DNA from 3 places in the Priestia megaterium genome. Region 2 is predicted to be linked to each of the others. Evidence: riboswitches for the same ligand, from Rfam matches in the RefSeq annotation. Region 2 holds a riboswitch; each other region holds the start of a gene.
What was found. Region 2 has a riboswitch for S-adenosylmethionine ahead of CEQ83_RS18325 (BMP family lipoprotein). Riboswitches for the same ligand answer to the same signal wherever they lie in the genome.
Positions count from the first base shown of each region.

Region 1: linked by a shared signal. The riboswitch ahead of CEQ83_RS06530 (bifunctional homocysteine S-methyltransferase/methylenetetrahydrofolate reductase) and the one ahead of CEQ83_RS18325 (BMP family lipoprotein) in region 2 are both predicted to bind S-adenosylmethionine.
Region 3: linked by a shared signal. The riboswitch ahead of CEQ83_RS10835 (Na+/H+ antiporter NhaC family protein) and the one ahead of CEQ83_RS18325 (BMP family lipoprotein) in region 2 are both predicted to bind S-adenosylmethionine.

Region 1 covers NZ_CP023317.1:1,303,687-1,306,966, forward strand. Annotated here, with positions in the region: gene CEQ83_RS06530 (bifunctional homocysteine S-methyltransferase/methylenetetrahydrofolate reductase) at 1-1,645, opposite strand, end outside; SAM riboswitch class I at 1,753-1,859, opposite strand; gene CEQ83_RS06535 (YkvI family membrane protein) at 2,193-3,227, shown strand.
Region 2 covers NZ_CP023317.1:3,567,530-3,570,809, forward strand. Annotated here, with positions in the region: gene CEQ83_RS18320 (ABC transporter ATP-binding protein) at 1-714, opposite strand, end outside; gene CEQ83_RS18325 (BMP family lipoprotein) at 796-1,806, opposite strand; SAM riboswitch class I at 1,882-1,988, opposite strand; gene CEQ83_RS18330 (hypothetical protein) at 2,322-2,483, shown strand; gene CEQ83_RS18335 (hypothetical protein) at 2,574-2,942, opposite strand; gene CEQ83_RS18340 (putative polysaccharide biosynthesis protein) at 2,962-3,280, opposite strand, start outside.
Region 3 covers NZ_CP023317.1:2,155,597-2,158,876, forward strand. Annotated here, with positions in the region: gene CEQ83_RS10825 (ABC transporter ATP-binding protein) at 1-714, shown strand, start outside; gene CEQ83_RS10830 (ABC transporter permease) at 707-1,474, shown strand; SAM riboswitch class I at 1,576-1,682, shown strand; gene CEQ83_RS10835 (Na+/H+ antiporter NhaC family protein) at 1,768-3,078, shown strand; gene CEQ83_RS27580 (hypothetical protein) at 3,118-3,246, opposite strand.

The DNA of each region.
Region 1 (3,280 bases), 2.3 Mb from region 2:
TACGTTCTAGAATATCTTCTGATAATTTAATTCCAGGTACTTCATGGTGAATAAATCGAGCATTTCTTGCGCTTGTTAACGGCATGATCCCGATGTATACCGGTGTTGTTAAATGTTTGGTTGCTTCATATACCTCTTCAATTTGCTTAGTTGAATAGAGAGGCTGAGTAATGAAATAGTGAGCCCCGCAGTCGATTTTCTTTTCCAAGCGCTGAACGGCTCGGTCTAAGTGACGCACGTTTGGGTTAAAGGCAGCTGCAATGGAAAAATTGGTTTTTTGACCAAGCGGTTTGCCGGAATAAGATAGTCCTTCATTAAACTGAGCGATTAAACTAATCAAGTCAAATGAAGATAAATCATAAACCGAAGTGGCGCCAGGGAAATCGCCAACTTTTGACGGATCACCGGTAATTGCAAGCACTTGATTCATTCCTAGCGTATGAAGTCCCATTAAATGAGATTGAAGTCCAATTAAATTTCGGTCGCGACAGGTAATATGAATAAGCGGTCGTGCTTTTGTTTCTTGTTGCATCAGTGTTGCCATTGCCAAGTTGCTGATGCGAGGTGAGGCAAGAGAATTATCAGCTAATGTAATAGCATCTACGCCGACTTTATCAAGTGCTTTTGCGCCTTCTAAAAATTTCGTCGGACCAAGCTGTTTAGGCGGATCCAGCTCGACGATAACCGAGCGGCGCTTCTTCACAATTTCGTGCATATGAGGTTTATCCTGCTGCTCACGCTCTTGAACCGTAACGGCTGGTCTCATTTTAACGACTTTGCTTGTAATCGGAGGCAGGTCTTTTAAGGCAGACGACATGGCGCGTACGTGAGCTGGTGTTGTACCGCAGCATCCTCCAATTAAGCGAACCCCTTGTTCGCGGAATAAACGCGCGCTTTCTACAAAGTAGTCTTCATTCGTTTCATATTCCAGCTTGCCTTCCACATACGCCGGAAGGCTGGCATTAGGGTAAGCAGATAAGAAAGCACGATCAGGAAGCGGTACTTCTTCAAGAGACTGAATCATATGATAAGGACCTAAACGGCAGTTTAGCCCGACAACATCTGCTCCCAAGTCTTCTAATTCTTTTAATGCATCTGCTAAAGGACGCCCATCTTGCAGTACGCCAATATCATGCAGGGAAACGTGGGTAATAATAGGCTTATCCGTTTCTTTTCTTGCTAGTGTAAGAACGGTCTTTAATTCTTCGAAATCATAGTATGTTTCAAATAAAAGGCCATCCACGCCTTCATTTAAAAGCCAAAACATTTGTTCACGAATGCTTCGCTTAACCTCTTCTAAGCTAATAGCATTTTTTTGGAAAGAACGAATTCCGCCGAGTGTACCAACCACGTAAGCCTGATCGTTTGCAGCTTGTTTCGCTAATTTTACACCAGCAACATTGATGTCTTTGACTGAATCTTCTAATCCATAACGGGCAAGTTTTTGATAATTAGCAGCGTACGTATTTGTTTGAATAACGTTTGCACCAGCTTCTACATAGGCTCTGTGAATACGAGAAACCTCTTCTGGTTTGGTGATGTTTAGTTCTTCAAAACAGCTGTCAATACCGTGTGAGTAAAGGAGGGTACCAGTGGCACCATCCCCAATTAAAATTTTAGACTTTAAATCTTCAAGTAACCCCATGTCAAAACCTCCTTAAATTGTTCCGCTTCTATTTCACGAGTGATTCGTTTTATGCAATATGCCGATAAAATAGAAAAAGTCTTCTTAAGAAGAAGACTTTTTTCGCCTTCTTATCTTCCAAGCAATAAATTGCTTGCTGGATTTAGCACCATGTCTCTAACGACTGGTTGCTGAGGTTTCAAAGGGCCAGTCCCTCCACCTCTCATGATAAGAATCAATTGTATATAATTGAAACATATTTTTTTAAATAGAAAGAATACTTATTTAATAATTTATCTGATTTTTAGAAATTATACAACAGTAAATTGTGAATTTCCAGCAAATATTGAGGAAAATTTAAAAGCTAAAGGGAAAATATCCGTATATTTTGTTTGAAAACTGCCGTTATGTTAAGGGATAAAGGGTTTTCATGAAAAAAAACAAGAAGGAAATAAAAAAACGAAAAAGGAACAGCACCGGGTGAGGCGAGGATTTACATATAAAAGGCTCGTCTTTTTTTAACCGTTTCTACATATAGTGAACTATGAAGGGTAGAAGGGTGATGGGCATGAAAAGGTGGAAACTCACGCTGCAGGTTGCTGCTACGTATGTAGGCACCGTTGTAGGAGCCGGTTTTGCAACAGGCAAGGAAATTGTTCAATTTTTTACACAGTACGGGGAACTTGGAATGGTTGGAATTTTGGTCAGCGGCTTGTTTTTTATTTGGCTAGGTTCGAAAATGATGCTGCTTTCGCACGCAATTGGGGCTTCTTCTTATCAGCAGCTTAATACATATTTATTTGGTGATGTACTTGGAAAAGCGGTAAACGGTGTAATGATCGTCATTTTATTTGGAGTAACTTCAGTCATGCTAGCGAGTACGGGGGCAATAGGAAAAGAACAGTTCGGGCTGTGGCCTCCTGTTGGGATGATTTGTACAATTGTTTTAACTTATATATTTATCGCAAGAGGAATTAACGGTATTTTAATGGTTAATTCTCTTGTTGTGCCGATGATGCTTTCATTTGCTTTTATCATCTTTGTGCCAAATGTCAGCTATTTCTCACTGATTCAAACGAAGCCAGACTTAACGCTCGTCACACAGTGGAAGTGGGCGGTTAGTCCCTTTTTATATATTTCCCTAAATCTAGCTTTGGCTCAGGCCGTTTTAGTTCCATTAGGAAGCTCCGTGAAAGATAAGAGCGTGATCAAAAAAGGGGCCGTAATAGGAGGATGTGTACTTACGTTTATGCTTGTTTCTACTCATCTTGCCCTTTCCAATTTGCCTTATTCATTTCAACTTGATATTCCTATGAGTGCCGTTGTTAAAAATATCTCAGCGTGGGTGAATGTTTTATTTACGGTAGTTGTGTTAGGTGAGATTTTTACTACATTGATTGGAAATGTATTTGGAATCGCTAAACAGCTTCAATCATTTCTTCCCCTGAATGACAAACAAGCTTTTGCGTTTATTATCTTGGCATGCTTTATTATCGGGCAATTTGGATATGCTCAGCTTCTTGAGTTTTTGTATCCGATATTTGGCTATATTGGACTAGCTTTTGTATGGATGCTATGTATTAAAAAAGAAAAAATAAGCTAAAAGCTGGATTTTGAAGAGCAGATGTGAAAAAACGAAGTTAAATGATGTGACAA
Region 2 (3,280 bases):
CCCTACCATTAGTCTCGCTAAATGGTGAGCATTGGTATCTTCTTTACTTGTGACGCCGGCTACTTTACCATTTCGAAGAACTGTAATTCGGTCCGCTACTTCCATCACTTCTTGCAGCTTATGTGTAATAATAATGATGCTTTTTCCTTGAGAAGCCAAAAACCGGATTGTTTTTAATAGTTCCTTTACTTCATGAGGAGTAAGAACGGCGGTAGGCTCGTCTAAAATAATAATTTCTGCTCCTTGATACAGCACTTTTAAAATTTCAATCTTTTGCTGTTCCCCAATTGAGCAATGCTTTACTTTTTTATGAACATCCACTGAAATTTGATAAGTTTGGGTTAATTGCCGTACATCTGCTTTCGCCTGCTTTCTGTTGAAAAAGAGACCTTTCTTTGGCTCATGCCCCAAGACAATATTTTCAGCCACTGAAAAATGAGGAAAAACCATAAAATGCTGATGCACCATGCCTATTCCGTTTTTAATCGCATCCGCAGGAGATGAAAACGAAACAGGTTTCCCGTGCAGCTGAACACTTCCTGAACTCGGCTTTTCCATTCCGTAAAGCATCCTCATCAACGTTGTTTTACCAGCACCGTTTTCTCCGACCAGCGCGTGAACCTCCCCTTTTTTCAGCGTAAAAGACACGTTATCGTTTGCTAAAAATGAACCGTATTTCTTCGTCAAATTCGTTAACTGCAACAGCTCACTCATTCCATTCATTGCTCCTTTCCCTTTAGGTTTTTTTCAAAAATAAGAAAGAGAAGCCAGCCTTACTCGACTTCTCTTCTCAACTCACTTTGCTAACGGATCTTTTACCACTGTTTTTCCATCAATAATCGAATCTTTAATTTCTTTTAATTGATCAATTACATCTTGTCCTACAAAGTCATTAAGAGGTGTCTTGCTGTCTTGAGTCACATACGTTAACCCAACACCTTTTTCTTTTAAGCCGTATGTCACTACGCCCGATTTAAATTTGTCATTTGCTAGTGCTTCTACCGTTTCATAAGCAGCCGCATCAGATCCTTTTAACTGCGATAAAATGATATGCTCAGGATCTACTTCCGTACGGTCAATATCTTGGCCTGCCGTATAAAAACCTTTTTCTTTTGCTGCTTCAAATACACCCAAGTCGCCTACAGCTGATGCTCCAGCGATAAAATCAGCGCCTTTTGAAGCCTGTAAAATAGCAAGTTCTTTTGCTTTAGCTGGATCAGAGAAGCTTCCAACATAGTTTACTAAAAACTCTGCTTTTGGATTTGTTGATTCTAGTCCTTCTTTAAAGCTTACCGTCCATTTTTTTAATAATGGAATATCATCAGCTGCAACCATTCCTACTTTATTCGTTTTCGTAATCAATCCTGCGGCTGCTCCTAATAAATATGAAGCTTCTTGTTCACGGAATACAACGCTTCTTACATTTGGTAAATCAACCACTGTATCAATAATCGCAAATTGACGCTGCGGATTTTCTTGAGCTACTTTTTTCAACGCATCTTCGGATTCAAAAGAAGATGTAATAATCAAGTCATAATTTTCTGCTACGGCAGCACGCAAATTACTTTCAATGGCTGCTTGATCTGTAGATTCAATTGTCTTTACATCAATGTTATACTTCTTCCCAGCTCGTTTTGCTCCCTCATCCATTTGCTGAAAAAACGGGTTAACTCCAATCTTTTCAGGCAAAACAAGAGCAATTCGCTTCTTTCCTTTCTCTTCACTTCCACTGCTTTTTGTGCTTTTTGACTGACAGCCAGTTACGAGTAGTACAAGCGCAACTGCTAAAATAAGAAATCTCTTCATTTAACTTACTCCCCCTATAATATAAAAAAAGCTCTTCCTTTATATAAAGGAAGAGCTCGTTAACCAAACGTCTCTTCCTCATCTTCAAGAACATACTGTTCTTAAGGATTTGGCACCATTCTGTCATAGACAGCGGTTGCCGGGTTTCACAGGGCCAGTCCCTCCACCTCTCTTGATAAGGAAAACAATAGCTATTTGTTTTATGTAATATAGTCAATATTAATAGTTTTTTAATAATTGTCAATATTATTTTTCTTTTTCATACAAAAAAACTTTAAAAACAGATAGGATTATATGGTTTTAGTCTACTAAAATAGAAGTTAAAGCCTTTACCTCATTTCTTGAATCATTCTATACTTCTTCACAAAGCGCTTATACTGAATTTGTTGACTGTCGAAAGGATTTAGTGGTAGCAAATAAATTCTATTATGCTTCTTCGGTTAATGTGTTATTAATTGAAACCACTTTACCAATAATGTTAGACTTTTCCTTAGCGATATTATTAAGAGGTGTTAATGTTGAAATTAATGAAAGAATTATCTGGCATAGCCATTGGGCTTATTATCGCTTTAGCCGTTTCAAAAATATTTTTTGATACCCCGACCAACATTGGAATCGTAGTTATTTTTATTACGAGTATGGTCGTAACAGGGGTAGCAAGAGCAAAACTAAGATGAGATAATCTAACAAAAAAACACCACCTTTTATTCGCAAGGTGGTGTTTTCTTTTAATGATTTTAGTATGTAGTAATTCTAAGTGAAGGCCTTTACCCTTCTCCATCAATCATCGTATACTTCCTTGCAAAGCGCTTGTAGTAAATTTGCTCATCCTCTTGCCCATCGTTAAAAACAAGTCGGTTATGATCAATATCTTTTTCTTTTAACACATAGCCTTTTTCATTCATCAGTTGAATATATTCATCTAAATGTCCTTTTTTCACCATATAGTGAAGAGCATCATCTGAATCCGTAGTCTCTGCTACACCTTGACTTCCCACCTCTAACTTGAATACAGCTGTTGCTGTTTGAATCGGACGGTAATCGCCAAACACTCTTTCCCAATTTAATAGCAGCAGCGCGCCGAAAATTATGATACATCCTCCAGCCGCTACGGTTAGTAAAAATCGTTTTGACACACCTTTCTCTCCTTTACATTTACATTCTTTTTCTTCTATTTAACACAACAGATTGCCCTAAACTTGTTTTTACGCCAAGTCCTAGATACACGGCAGCACCTAAAGCAATTGAAATACAAGATGTGCTAATCGCAAGTGAAGATGCAGACAGCTTATTTTCTAAAAAATAGTGAGAAGTATAATTGCCGATAATCACAGCGGCTGACATCACACTTACTAATAAAACAGGAGTCAACGCGGCTTTTCCTAGTGATTGAACTCGGTAAGAAATGGATTTTTCAATTAAATAAAAGTTATAGATAACCGATACACCATATCCTCCGTACGTCGCGACAACA
Region 3 (3,280 bases), 1.4 Mb from region 2:
TTTCCTTTAAAAGAACAGTTTACATCAGCTATGAAATCAATTGGAGCGATTATTGAAAATCCTGAGTTTTATGATTATCTGACGGGCTATCAAAATTTAAAACACTTTGCGAATATGCATGAAGGGATCACAGCAGAACGCTTGGATGAAGTGATTGCGCTAGTAAAGCTTGAAAACAGCATTCATGCAAAAGTGAAGACGTATTCCCTTGGGATGAGACAGCGTTTAGGAGTAGCTCAAGCTATTTTACATAGGCCTGCATTGCTTTTACTAGACGAACCAACAAATGGTCTAGACCCAGCGGGAATGAGAGAATTTCGTACATATTTACAAACCCTCTGCAGGGAAGAAGGTATTTCAATTTTAATCGCGAGCCACTTATTAAAAGAAGTGGAAGCATTATGTGACCGCGTTGGTATTATTCAAAACGGCGAGTTAAAAGCTGTTCAAGATCTATCTCCAAATCGTCAAGATCAAGGGATGTATGTAGAATTTGAAGTATCTGACGTGCAACAAGCAGCGGATCTTTTATCTCAAGAATTCCAAGTAACAATAAAATCCGATAGTATTGATGTAGTGATTATGAAAGAACAAATTCCAGCTGTGAATAGAAAATTAGTGGACAGCGATATTTTAGTCTACCGAATCACTCCTGTTTATGAGACGCTTGAAGATTCGTTTATGTCCGTTACGGAGGGAGAGCACCATGCTTAAGTTAATTCAAAATGAACATATGAAATGGTTTTACAAAAGAAGTACAAAAGTCACGTTTATTACAATCGGCATCTTAACTCTTTGTATGGCTCTTTTAATGAAGAAAGTAGCAAACAGCGCAGGAACGGAAGACAACATATTGAATTTCCTGTCATTTAGTGCAGGCATGCTGATCCTCGTTCAATTTTTCGCGCTTGCTGTTGGAGGATCAATGGTTGCAAAAGAGTTTGAAGCGGGTACCATTAAGCTTCTTTTAATTCGCCCTGCTAGACGTTCAACGATTTTAACGTCCAAGTACATAACGCTCATTTTAATTAGCTTGTATTATTTGCTGAGCTATTTGCTTTTTTCGTTTGTATGGGGAGCATTGTTCTTTGGATTTGCCAGTCTAGAAGGAGATGCGCAGCTGCTTAAAAACATTACGCTTACGTATGACAGCGCGTATATGGAAACGTTTATGATGATGACGTTTGCTTTTATGCTGTCGTCTTTATTTAGAAACAGCGCGCTTGCTTCAAGTCTAGCTATTGTCGTAAGTATTGGGGCGAAAGCAGTAACTGGGATAGTATCACAGTTTGGTCTATGGTGGGGGAAATTTTTACTGTTCGCCAACACAAACTTTGTGCAGTATATGGACGGAATGAAGACGATGTTTGACGGAATGACAATTCCATTTTCAATCTTTATCTTAGTTGCACACTTTGTCTTCTTTATGGGGGTAGCATGGGTGGCGTTTTTAAAACGTGACGTAGCTAATTGATGTGAGAATTTTCACACTATATATTTTTCTAAAATAGCATTTGACAATTAAATAAAAAGAGATTACAGTAGTGAAAGACTATTTTTAAAACAACTACAAACTTCTTATCAAGAGAGACGGAGGGACTGGCCCTACGATGTCTCGGCAACTGGCTGTACGCAGTGCGGTGCCAAATCCAGCAGACGATGTTTCGTTTGGAAGATGAGAAGGGTAATCTTATGATACAAATAAGAGACCTCTTCTTATCAATAAGAAGAGGTCTTTTTTTATTACGTAAACAAGAGGTGTTAAGAATGGAACAACAAAAAGGAAACGGCTGGGCGCTGTTACCGCTGGGCGTCTTTTTAGTCCTGTTTGTCGGATCAGGAATTATAACGGGAGATTTTTATAAGCTGCCTGTATTAGTAGCTATTATCATTGCAGCCATTGTGGCGCTGGCTATGAACCGCAAAGATTCACTTAATGTAAAAGTGGAACGATTTGCTAAAGGAGCAGGGCATCCTGATATCATTATTATGGTACTTATTTTTATTTTAGCAGGTGCTTTTTCTCAAGTCGCTAAAGGCATGGGAGCTGTTGATTCAACGGTAAACTTAGCTCTGTCTGTTCTTCCGCAAAGCTTAGTGGTAGTCGGAATCTTTGTTATTGGCGCATTCATTTCAATTTCGATGGGAACGTCAATGGGAACAATTGCTGCATTAGGGCCTATCGCTGTAGGAATCAGTGAGCAGGCGCATGTATCCATTACATTGGCAATTGCTGCCGTTGTTGGTGGTGCAATGTTTGGAGATAATTTATCCGTAATCTCTGATACGACCATTGCAGCAGTTCGTACGCAAAAAACAAATATGTCAGATAAATTAAAAGTAAACTTTTTTATCGTACTTCCTGCAGCGATTGTTACGGTAGTTTTATTACTTGTAATGACGCTAGGCAATACGTCATCAGTAGAAATTAAAGATTTTAGCTGGTTTAAAATCTTGCCTTATGTCGGCGTACTAGTTGCTGCCATATTTGGTGCAAACGTATTAAGCATTTTAACCGGAGGAATTGTATTAGCCGGCTTGATTGGATTAGCTGACGGAAGCTACACGCTTTCTTCTCTTGCTAAAACTGTGACAGAAGGTATTGGCGGAATGTCGGAATTAATTATTTTATCTCTTTTAATTGGCGGAATGGTTGAACTCATTCGCTATAACGGCGGTATTCAGTTCTTATTGAACTTATTAACACGACGCATTCAAACAAAAAAAGGCGGAGAATTCAGTATCGCTGGATTGGTAAGTTTAACTAATTTAGCCACGGCTAATAACACGATTTCAATTATTACAGCAGGTCCGTTAGCGAAAGAAATCTCTGATAAGTATTCAATTGATAATCGTAAATCAGCCAGTCTGCTCGACTTGTTTTCATGCAGCGTTCAAGGGCTTATCCCTTACGGTGCACAAATGCTTCTAGCAGCAGGATTTGCTAAAGTTTCACCAATTGAGATTATTCCATTTACATTCTATCCAATGTTAACAGCGGTTTGCGGTATCATTGCGATTGTAATTGGCTTTCCTCGTTTAAATAAAAAATCAAAATCATCTAAAGAAGCTGCGTAATATCAAACCCTTAAAAAGAACATTCTTTTTAAGGGTTTTTTACTGTTTGAAAAAATCAGTCGGCTTTTTTTCATCTAGCTCCTTCCAAAGTGTCTCATTTTGTTTAAGTGCATAAGCCGCTCCTCCGATTTCAATTCCGCATAATAAAATGAATAATAAAATACCCATGATATGACCTCCTTATATAAGTGAATAAAAACAT